One region of the Arthrobacter sp. S2(2024) genome, then DNA from elsewhere that is predicted to be linked to it. Evidence: riboswitches for the same ligand, from Rfam matches in the RefSeq annotation. Region 1 holds a riboswitch; each other region holds the start of a gene.

What was found. Region 1 has a riboswitch for S-adenosylmethionine ahead of metX (homoserine O-acetyltransferase MetX). Riboswitches for the same ligand answer to the same signal wherever they lie in the genome.
Region 2: it holds a riboswitch for S-adenosylmethionine, as region 1 does, so the genes downstream of both, VLA65_RS18105 (DUF1737 domain-containing protein) here and metX (homoserine O-acetyltransferase MetX) in region 1, are expected to answer to the same signal.
Region 3: it holds a riboswitch for S-adenosylmethionine, as region 1 does, so the genes downstream of both, VLA65_RS02155 (hypothetical protein) here and metX (homoserine O-acetyltransferase MetX) in region 1, are expected to answer to the same signal.

The regions. Positions count from the first base shown of each region.
Region 1 covers NZ_JAYKZI010000001.1:17,295-20,562, reverse strand. The annotation lists gene VLA65_RS00095 (S8 family peptidase) at 1-957, opposite strand, end outside; SAM riboswitch class IV at 1,173-1,288, shown strand; gene metX (homoserine O-acetyltransferase MetX) at 1,302-2,423, shown strand; gene VLA65_RS00085 (hypothetical protein) at 2,425-2,817, opposite strand; gene VLA65_RS00080 (SGNH/GDSL hydrolase family protein) at 2,883-3,268, opposite strand, start outside.
Region 2 covers NZ_JAYKZI010000012.1:47,332-50,599, reverse strand. The annotation lists gene VLA65_RS18115 (O-succinylhomoserine sulfhydrylase) at 1-954, opposite strand, end outside; gene VLA65_RS18110 (rhodanese-like domain-containing protein) at 955-1,365, opposite strand; gene VLA65_RS18105 (DUF1737 domain-containing protein) at 1,362-1,619, opposite strand; SAM riboswitch class IV at 1,630-1,742, opposite strand; gene VLA65_RS18100 (hypothetical protein) at 1,814-2,173, opposite strand; gene VLA65_RS18095 (Lrp/AsnC family transcriptional regulator) at 2,229-2,660, shown strand; gene VLA65_RS18090 (ornithine cyclodeaminase) at 2,820-3,268, shown strand, end outside.
Region 3 covers NZ_JAYKZI010000001.1:474,318-477,585, forward strand. The annotation lists gene VLA65_RS02150 (sodium:solute symporter) at 229-1,761, shown strand; SAM riboswitch class IV at 1,843-1,962, shown strand; gene VLA65_RS02155 (hypothetical protein) at 1,977-2,297, shown strand; gene VLA65_RS02160 (hypothetical protein) at 2,322-2,510, opposite strand; gene VLA65_RS02165 (VIT1/CCC1 transporter family protein) at 2,778-3,268, shown strand, end outside.

The DNA of each region.
Region 1 (3,268 bases):
CTGGACTCCTGGTGCGTACAGGTCGACGCAGGGACCGTAGTTGGAGAACGATGCCTGCCGGTCGAAGCTGTCGCTCGCGGCCACCGTGATCGCGGCAGCCACGCGGCTGGGGGACAGCGTGCACGCGTCCGTGCTGGAATTGCCGGCCGCCAAGGTGACGGTAATGCCGCTATTGATCGCGCCCTGGACAGCGTCGTCCAGGCTCTGGTTCGCAGGTCCGGAGAGGCTGAGGTTGGCGACGGCGGGTTGGCCGGGCTGGTGCTGCTGGACCATCCAATCGAGGCCGGCTATGACGTCGGAGGAGTATCCCGTACCGTCGCAACCAAGGACCCGCACCGGCACGATGGTTGCCGACTTGGCCATGCCGTAGGTGCTGCCGGCCGTGATGCCTGCTACGTGCGTCCCGTGGCCGGCGTCGGGCATTGCCGGATCGGTGCAGGGGGCATTGGCGGGCTGCCCCGAGAAGGCACTCCACCCCGCGGTCACCCGACCGCCGAAGTCCACATGGGTGCCAAGCACCCCGTTGTCCACAATGTAGACCTGAACCCCGGCGCCGCTCGAAGGCGGGGTGTAGCTCCCGGACAAAGGGAGGGTGCGCTGATCGGTCCGGTCGAGGTTCCAGGGTGCCGGCGCTTGGGTGTCCGAAATCCGTACCGGGGTGTCCCGCTCGACCGATGCCACGTGGCTCGACTTCGCCAACGCAGCGGCCTTCGCTGGCGTCGCCGTGACGACCGCGGCCTTCACGGCATGCGTGAACGTCTTGTCCACCGAGACTCCCTGCGAGCGCAGCTCCGCGGTCTTCCCGTCAACGTCGGTGCCTTCGGCGTAGTGGACCACGTATCTGTCTTCGCCTGCTGCCGGAGTCGTGTCGGCGTGCGCCGGCAGCGGCACTCCCACGGTGAAACCTGATACCAGCAAGAACAGGGCTATTGGAACGACGCCGGATGGCTTTTTCACGAGCTTCAATCTTCCTGTGACGCACAGTGGCGGCGGAGACATCCGAAGGATGCAGACTGCTGCGCCCAATTCTATCTCCAGTCACACAGGCATCACCCGTCTCTTCAATTTCAGACATCCACAACCCCGGCTTCGTGAACAAAACGCGGCCAAGTGTCACAAAGCTGTCATAATCTTCGTCAGAAGGGGTCCGGTTTTCCTAGACTCTTCCCATAGGTCATGAGTGCCAGCGACAGCCCCGGCTTGCTGGCCGGCAACCCTCCTTTCGCGGCGGGGTGCCCCGGGTGAAGACCTGGCCCTTCGCTGTGTTGGCGGCGGGCAAGCGCGATGTGAGGTGTCGACGAATGACAATTGCTGCAACAGCCATACCCCTTTCAGGTACCCAGGACGGAACCCTCAAGTATGTTTCCGTAGGAGGGCTCGAACTGGAGGCCGGGGGTTTCCTCCCTGAGGTCGTCCTTGCGTACGAGACCTGGGGCCGGCTCAACGCCGACGCTTCCAACGCCGTCCTCGTGGAGCATGCACTGACCGGCAGCACCCATGTGGCCCGTGGCGAGAGCGACGAAGAAGGCTGGTGGGAGCAACTCGTTGGTCCCGGCGCCACCATCGACACGGACCGCTACTTCGTGGTCTCCGTCAACATCGTGGGAGGCTGCTACGGCAGCACCGGGCCGTCGTCGAGCGCTCCCGACGGCAAGCCGTGGGGCTCCCGCTTCCCGCTCGTCACCCTGCGGGACAGCACTGTAGCCGAAGCCCGGCTGGCCGACGCCTTGGGGATCCACAGCTGGCACACCGTGGTGGGCGGGTCCATGGGCGGTGCCCGCGCACTGGAATGGGCCATCAGCTATCCGGACCGCGTCAAGCGATGTGCCGTGATTTCGATCGGGGCGTACAGCACTGCCGAACAGATTGCGTTCGCGCAGGCCCAGACGCTCGCCATCCGGCAGGACGCCGACTTCAAGGGCGGCGACTACTATGGCCAGGCAGCGCCCGAGGCGGGGCTGGCCCTCGCTCGGCGGATCGCCCACATCACCTACCGTTCGGCGGATGAACTGGACTTCCGCTTCGGCAGGAACGCCCAAGGCGGCGAGGCACCCCTACAGGCTGCGGCCTTAGGGGACCGTGGCCGCTACCAGGTGGAGAGCTACCTCGACCACCAGGGACGCAAGCTGGTCCAGCGCTTCGACGCCAACAGCTACATCGCCATCACCGAGGCGCTCATGAGCCACGACATCACTCGCGGCCGGGGCTCGTTGGAGGACGCGTTGTCCGTGGCCACGGCGAAGTTCTTCGTTGCCTCGGTGGACTCGGACCGGCTCTATTTCCCGGAACAATCGCACGAGCTGGCCAAGGCCTTGCCCGGAGAAGTCCCCGTTCATGTGATCGAGGCGCCCATCGGGCACGACGGTTTCCTCACCGAGATCGGCCAGCTCGGCCCCCAGCTGCGGGAGGCGTTCTTCGGCTGAATCAGCCGTTCATGATCTCCTGGCGGAGCTTCATGTAGTCCTCCATGGCAATTTTCCCGTCGCTGTACTCCTGGTCGAGTTCGGCCAGTTTCCGTGCCCGGTAGCCTTGCGGCGCGCTGTCCGGCTGGGGCGCGCTGTTCGCTTGCGGAGTAGCCGACGACGGCGGAGCGGCCTGAGGTGCGGGCATTCCCACCGGGGGTTGCGGCTCAGCCGGGAAGATGACCGGGGGTTGCTCCGGGTATCCGACGGGGTAGTGCTGTGGAGGATAGGGCTGCCCGGGGTAATCCTGCGGAGGGAAGTCCCGGAGCCTGCGCTGGCGCGATCGGTTGTACATGCGGATCCCCATGGGAATCAGCCAGGAGCAGACGATGATCCAGAAGATCACATTGTTCACGGTGGAGGGCCTCCCTAGTCTTTCACCAGCTTAGCCCCGCTTCCTGTGACCCACAGGGGTCCGGTTCAGCTCCGGGGCAGGATGGTGTCGGCAGGACCGAAGACGGGTCCCGGCGTCGGGCGTTTCGGCAGGATGCCGTCGCCGGAGGAGCGGTGCCGGATCCGACGGATGACCCACGGGACAAAATACTCCCGTGCCCATACGAGGTCGCCCGAGCGGGCCTCGCGCCAACTCCGCTGGGGGAGTGGCTTGGGGAACAGCGGCTCGAGGTTGTGCGGCACGTTGAGCGAATCGAGGACCATCGCCGCGACGGTGTGATGGCCGAGCGGCGAGAAGTGCAGGCGGTCTTCGTCCCACATCTGGGAGTTGGAGAGTTGCCGCAGGGACCACATATCGGCGATCACGGCATCGTGGCGGGCGGCCACCGTGCGGAGGTTTTCGTTGTAGATGG
Region 2 (3,268 bases), on a different contig from region 1:
CAGCTCGAAGGTGAGCACAGTTCCGCCGGCCTTCATTTGCTTTGCGGCGAGCTCGAACTGCGGGTGCGACTTCAGCAGCGGGTACTTGACCCAGCTGATGGCCGGCTGTTCCTCGAGCCATTCGGCGATCCGCAACGCAGACGCCGAGGAGTGGTTGACACGCAGCGCCATCGTCTCCAGGCCCTTGGTCAGGACCCAGGCGTTGAACGCGGAAAGCGACGGACCGGTGTGCCGCATGAGCTGCTTGACGGGACCGTCGATGAACTCCTTGGTGCCCAGGATCGCTCCGCCGAGGACCCGGCCCTGGCCGTCGATGTGCTTGGTGCCCGAGTAGACAATCACGTCTGCTCCGAGATCGCCGCAGCGCTGCAGGAGGGGAGTGGCGAAGACGTTGTCGACAACGACGGTGGCGCCGGCTGCGTGGGCCAGCTCGCTCACCGCGGCGATGTCCACGATTTCCTGCATGGGGTTCGACGGCGACTCGAAGAACACTGCCGTTGTCGGCTCGGACAGAGCGGCACGCCACTGGTCCAAGTCAGGCCCGTCGACGAAGACGGTCTCGACGCCCCAGCGCGGCAGGATCTCATTGAGGATGACGAAACAGGAGCCGAAGAGCGAGCGGGCGGCAACTACGCGGTCACCGGCAGCAAGCAACGCACCGAGGGCGGTGAAGACAGCGGACATGCCCGACGCCGTCGCGAAGCACGCTTCGGTGCCTTCGAGCAGGCGGAGGCGCTCCTGGAAGGTAGCTACGGAGGGGTTGCCGTAACGGGAGTAGACGAAGCGTTCGTCCTCGCCCGTAAATGCTCGCTCGGCGGCTGCGGCGGACTCGTAGACGAAGCCGGAGTTCAGGAAGACGGCCTCGGACGTTTCCTGGAAGTTGGTACGGTCAAGACCGCCGCGGACGGCCTGGGTGTCAGGGCTCCAGCTGGCGGCGTCAGGGTTGAAAGTCACTTAGATGTTCCCCAGGTTCGTCGGAAGTCCACGGTTTTTCCAGCCGTTCACGGTTCGCTCGCCGTAGCGGTCCGGCTCGCCCTCAAAGCCCTCGAGGACGTTGTAGGAGGTGTAGCCGGCCTGGGTGGCGGCAATCGCGGCGGCGATGGAGCGCTGTCCGGAGCGGCAGAGGAAAACCAGTTCGGTGCCGTCCGCCTCCGGGGCCTGCTGCGTCAACTCTTCGATGAAACGGGTGTTGGGGATGCCTCCGGCCAGGTTCCACTGGATGAACAGGGGATCGTTCTCGGTGGCTTTGGTGTCCGGGATCCCGATGTGTGCCCACTCGCCTTCGGTGCGGACGTCCACCAGGATGGCGCCCTGCTCGAGCTTGGCCCAGGCGTCGTGCGGGCTGAGGTCGCCTGCGTAGCTCATGCGTGGCCCTCGCCGTCGAACTCTTCATCAAGCTGATCCACCGCATTGGCAACGGCGGCATCCGCGCTCGCGATTGCCGCGGGCAGGACGATGGCCTGTGCCACGATTACGTCCGTGCCGTTGAAGGTCGCGGCCGGGCTGCCGTGCAACACGTATCCCTCCGCGAGGGCGGTGGAGATCCGCTCGCAGAATTCCTTGGTGTCAGGGCCCGTGATGAGACGGTACGAGAGTTTTTCTTCGGTGGGTTCAGGCATTGGTGCTCCTCAGTCACGCTTGCAGTTCGAAAGTGTCGATACGCCGAGTAGTCACCTGAGGCACCCCGCCGGAGAGAGGGTTGCCGACCAGCAAGTCAGGGCTTCGCGCTGGTGCTCATTACTCAAGAAGAAAAATAACATCCACGACGGCGGCCTGCATCACCGGCCGACGTCATGTTCCGTAACCGGGGGTCCTAGGACTCGGTTTCATTGGGCAGCGGTTCCAGGCTCGCCTGGATCCGGGGTGGAATGGCGTCGAACCGCGACGCTACTGCCGTAGGGGAGTGATGAAAAGTGGAACCTTGATGCTTCCGGATTTCCAGCAGTTCGTGGACGGATATCCCGGTGGCTGTGGCGAGTGCATGCAGCGAGAGGCTGTTGTGATGAGCCAAGGCAAAAACCACACCCGACAAGGCTTCGAAACCTTCTGTCTCGTAGATTTCCTTCACCAGGTTGGACATGCCATTTGCATCATCGATTGATCCCGCTGACGCACCAGTCGCCATGGCCGTCAGGGACCATGCAGCAGAGTCGGGGCTGATGTAGATGCTCATGTCGATACCCTACGGACTCAGGCCCGCTTGGGGAATGGGCGATACGTTTATCTTTATGGCAGCACTCACCGACCTTGACCGCCAGCTCCTCTCCGCTCTCCGGGAGGACGGCAGGGCCTCCGTGGCGAGCCTTGCGCGCAAGCTGGGCGTCGCCAGGGCCACCGTGAATAGCCGGCTTGAGCGTCTTGTCTCCTCGGGGACCATCGTTGGCTTCACCGCGAGGGTGCGCGACGAGGTGGATCCACTTGCGATCCGGGCCATTGCGCTCATTGCCGTGGAGGGAAGGTCGGCGGACAAGGTCATTCGCCAACTCCGCGGACTTCCCGAGATTTGGGCGCTACACACCACGAACGGCGGTTGGGATCTCGTGGCCGAGTTGCGCACGGAAAGCCTCAGCGACTTTGACCAGGTGTTGGGCAGGATCCGCGGGATCGAGGGGATCGTCAATAGCGAGACGAGCCTGCTGCTCAGTTCCGTCCTGCGATAGTCGCTTTTATGACGGACGCCTGCCGTTGATCATTGTGTGCATAAGCAGTCATCATTTTGTGCATGTTTTCAATGAAAAGTACGTACTTTGGCAATTGTGGATGCATATCGCCGCTCCGTAGCCTCGTAGCAACAGTGCTTATGAGGGAAAGGAGCGCACATGACGCGCTTTGTCGATGTCCGCAATATGGTTCGTTGGACGGCCGGACGGGGCCCGGAGACCATCATCTCGGAGATGATGCAGTACCTGGAAGACGACTTCCGGCGGTGGGAATCTTTTGACAAGACTCCGCGGGTGGCAAGTCACACGCCATTTGGCGTCATCGAGCTGATGCCCACCAGCGACCAGGAAACCTACGGCTTCAAGTATGTAAACGGACACCCCTCGAATCCCGCGCGCGGCTTCCAGACCGTGACAGCTTTCGGTGTCCTGTCCGACGTCCACAACGGCTACCCGACGTTCCTTGCGGAGATGACAGTGCTGACAGCGTTGCGGACGGCGGCCACGTCCGGCATGGTCGCTAAGAAGCTCGCGCGCCCCGATGCCCGGATCATGGCGATGATCGGAACCGGAACCCAATCGGAGTTTCAGGCGCTGGCCTTCCGGGC
Region 3 (3,268 bases), 460 kb from region 1:
TTTGGCAAGCTGGAGGAGCGCCGATGAGTCCGCTGGGCGAGACAGCACCTTGACTGTTACTCGCATCACTACGTAACCTCATAGGCAACAAGTGTTGTTTGTGAGGCATACATCACAGACTACTCTCCCCAATCACCAGCGCAGAGACCTTCCGCAACCCGCAACGAAACCCAGCGGACCGGCGTCGGAATCCCCAAGGGCTCTGCGCATCACTTTCAGGAGCCAACCGTGGACTCTTCGTTCATCAATATTGCGATCGTGGTGGTGTATTTGCTCGCCATGCTGGCCTTCGGCTGGTGGGGCAAGTCGCGCACCAAGAACAACAGCGACTTCCTCGTGGCAGGACGCCGCCTCGGTCCGATGCTCTACACCGGCACCATGGCCGCAGTCGTCCTCGGCGGCGCATCGACGGTTGGCGGCGTCGGCCTCGGCTACAAGTTCGGCGTCTCCGGCATGTGGCTGGTTGTCGCGATCGGTTCGGGCGTGCTCCTCCTGAGCCTGCTTTTCGCCGGCACCATCCAGCGGCTGAAGATCTACACGGTCTCCCAGATGCTGAGCCTGCGTTACGGACAGCGCGCCACACAGACTTCCGGCATCGTCATGCTCGCCTACACCCTGATGTTGTGCGCCACGTCCACGGGCGCCTACGCCACCATCTTCGTTGTCCTCTTCGGCTGGGAGCGCTGGCTCGCCATCGCCGTCGGCGGCGCAATCGTCCTGGTCTACTCAACGATCGGCGGCATGTGGTCCATCACCCTCGCCGACCAGGTGCAGTTCATCATCAAGACCGTGGGCATCTTCTTCCTCATGCTCCCGTTCGTCCTGAACGCCGCAGGCGGCTTCGATGGCATCCGTGCCCGCGTTGACGCCAGCTTCTTCCAGTTGGACGGCATCGGGGCACAAACCATCATCACGTACTTCGTGGTCTACACCCTGGGCCTGCTGATCGGCCAGGACATCTGGCAGCGCGTCTTCACCGCCAAGACTCCCAAGGTGGCCCGTTGGGGCGGTGCCACCGCGGGTATCTACTGCGTCCTGTACGGCGTCGCCGGCGCATTGATCGGCCTTGCCGCCCGCGTGGCACTGCCCAACATCGACGTGAAGGCCCTCGGCAAGGACGTCGTCTACGCCGAGGTTGCCACGCACATCCTGCCGATCGGCATCGGCGGCCTCGTGATGGCCGCAGCAGTCGCGGCCATGATGTCCACGGCTTCCGGAGCCCTCATCGCCGCGGCCACCGTTGCCCGCGCCGACGTGGTCCCGTTCGTGGCCAGCTGGTTCGGCAAGACCATCAACACCGACGACACCGAGAACCCCGAGCACGACGTCAAGGCCAACCGCTACTGGGTCCTCGGACTGGGCATCGTGGCCGTGTTGATATCCATGGCGGCGCAAGACGTCGTGGTCGCCCTGACCATCGCCTACGACATCCTGGTGGGCGGCCTGCTGGTTGCCATCCTGGGTGGCCTGGTCTGGAAGCGGGGCACCGGTATTGCCGCGGCCTGGTCCATGGCCGTGGGGTCCGTACTGACCCTGGCCCTGCTGATCGCCTATGCCACGGGAATCATCCCCAGCGAAGACGGCGTCTACGCCAACGATCCCATCTATTGGGGCCTCGGAGCCTCGTTGCTGGTGTACGTTGTGGTCTCGCTGCTGACGCCTCCCACGGAGCCCCAGGTCCGCGAAGCATGGGACCGTCGCGTCGCCGGAGGAGTCACCGAGGAACTCCCGTTGGAGGCCCACCCGGTGGCCAGCCACTAAGTTTCACTGAGTCAAGTACGACGGCGGCGCCGCACCTTTTTCCGGGGTGCGGCGCCGCCGTCGCATGTACAGTAGGAAGAGCTTCAAGAGATGCGGCGCCAAGCTCCGACTTGCCACACGCCAACCCCATGTTCACGGGTGGTTCGGATGAAGAAGCGGCCCGGCTCGGACCAGAGACAACCGAACGGGCAAGAGCAACTCCACAGGAGAAGGCCATGCCTTTCGAAAACGGCGCCACCGCCATAGCCGACCGCACCACCCAGCCCAGCACCCTCTTGTCGCCCCGCCCCCGCCGGGTGGACGAATTCGTCCGGGTGATTCCCGGCGTCGACCTCTCCCAAGGCTCCGTCACGTTCGTCGTGGACGGAAACCTGGAACGCTATTGGCACCATGAGCCGCGGCTCATCACCCAAGCCCTTTCAAAAGCGGTCCAGCCCGCCCGCTGGTTCCCCGCCACACGGAAACTCACCCTGACGGTGGCGGCAACCGGGCACCGGGCAGGCGTGCAGAGGCACTTCATCCTGAGCGCGTTTTAGCTCCGGGGTTTAGCGAGCCCGGGGCTATTCGAACTCTTCGTCCTCGCGGTGTTCCTCTGCGTCGAGCGGAACCACCCGTTCGTCGTCGTCGAGGACCTCGGATTGTTCCTCCCAGTCCTCGTCCACCTCAAGGTCTTCGCTGTAGTCGTAGGCGGGATCGGCCTCGACCGTGGGACGGTCGGGGTGGCGGGCGTGGGTTTCGGTGCTGTCCATGGTGCAACCTCCGTTCGACGTGCCGCTGAGCCCATCGCACAGGCACATGAGGCAGCCGGTCACCACGCTACCCCGCCAATTCGTGGACCCTGTCCATCCATCCCAGCACTGCCCCCAGCCGCGGTCAAGGCCTCCCGGGAGCCTCCCGTTTTTGAGGCGCGCCTAAAACGTCCAGTGAGGATTGCCAGCCGAAAAACCGCGGAAATTGGCGATAGAGTGGAGCCGCAATGAGGCGATGAAGCCCGCCCCAGCAACCCAGGAGTCCCGGTGCACCCGCACGCAGATCCACAGAACCCGACAGATCCAGACAACACGCATCCCGACAATCCCTCGGACCAAAGCAGTCCATCGCAAGACGAAGCGGCCCCCAAGACTCCCCCGTCGTCGGACATCAAGCGCTGGCGTCAGTACTTGGCGGACGAGCGGGCCGAGGCCGCCGTGTACCGCCAACTGGCGCAGCGCCGCGACGGCGAGGAACGCGAAATCCTGTTGGCACTCGCAGAGGCCGAGGGCCGCCACGAGGCACACTGGCTCAAGCTCCTCGGGGAACATGCCGGCATGCCGAAGGCGGCCTCGATCCGAAGCCAAATGCTCGGCTTCCTCGCCCGGAACTTTGGATCAGTGTTCGTGCTGGCCCTCGCCCAAAGGGCTGAAGGCCGCTCGCCTTACGCGAAGGATCCAGCAGCGACCCGCGCCATGGCGGCTGACGAACAGATCCACGAGGAAGTAGTCCGCGGCCTGGCGACGCGCGGCCGCAA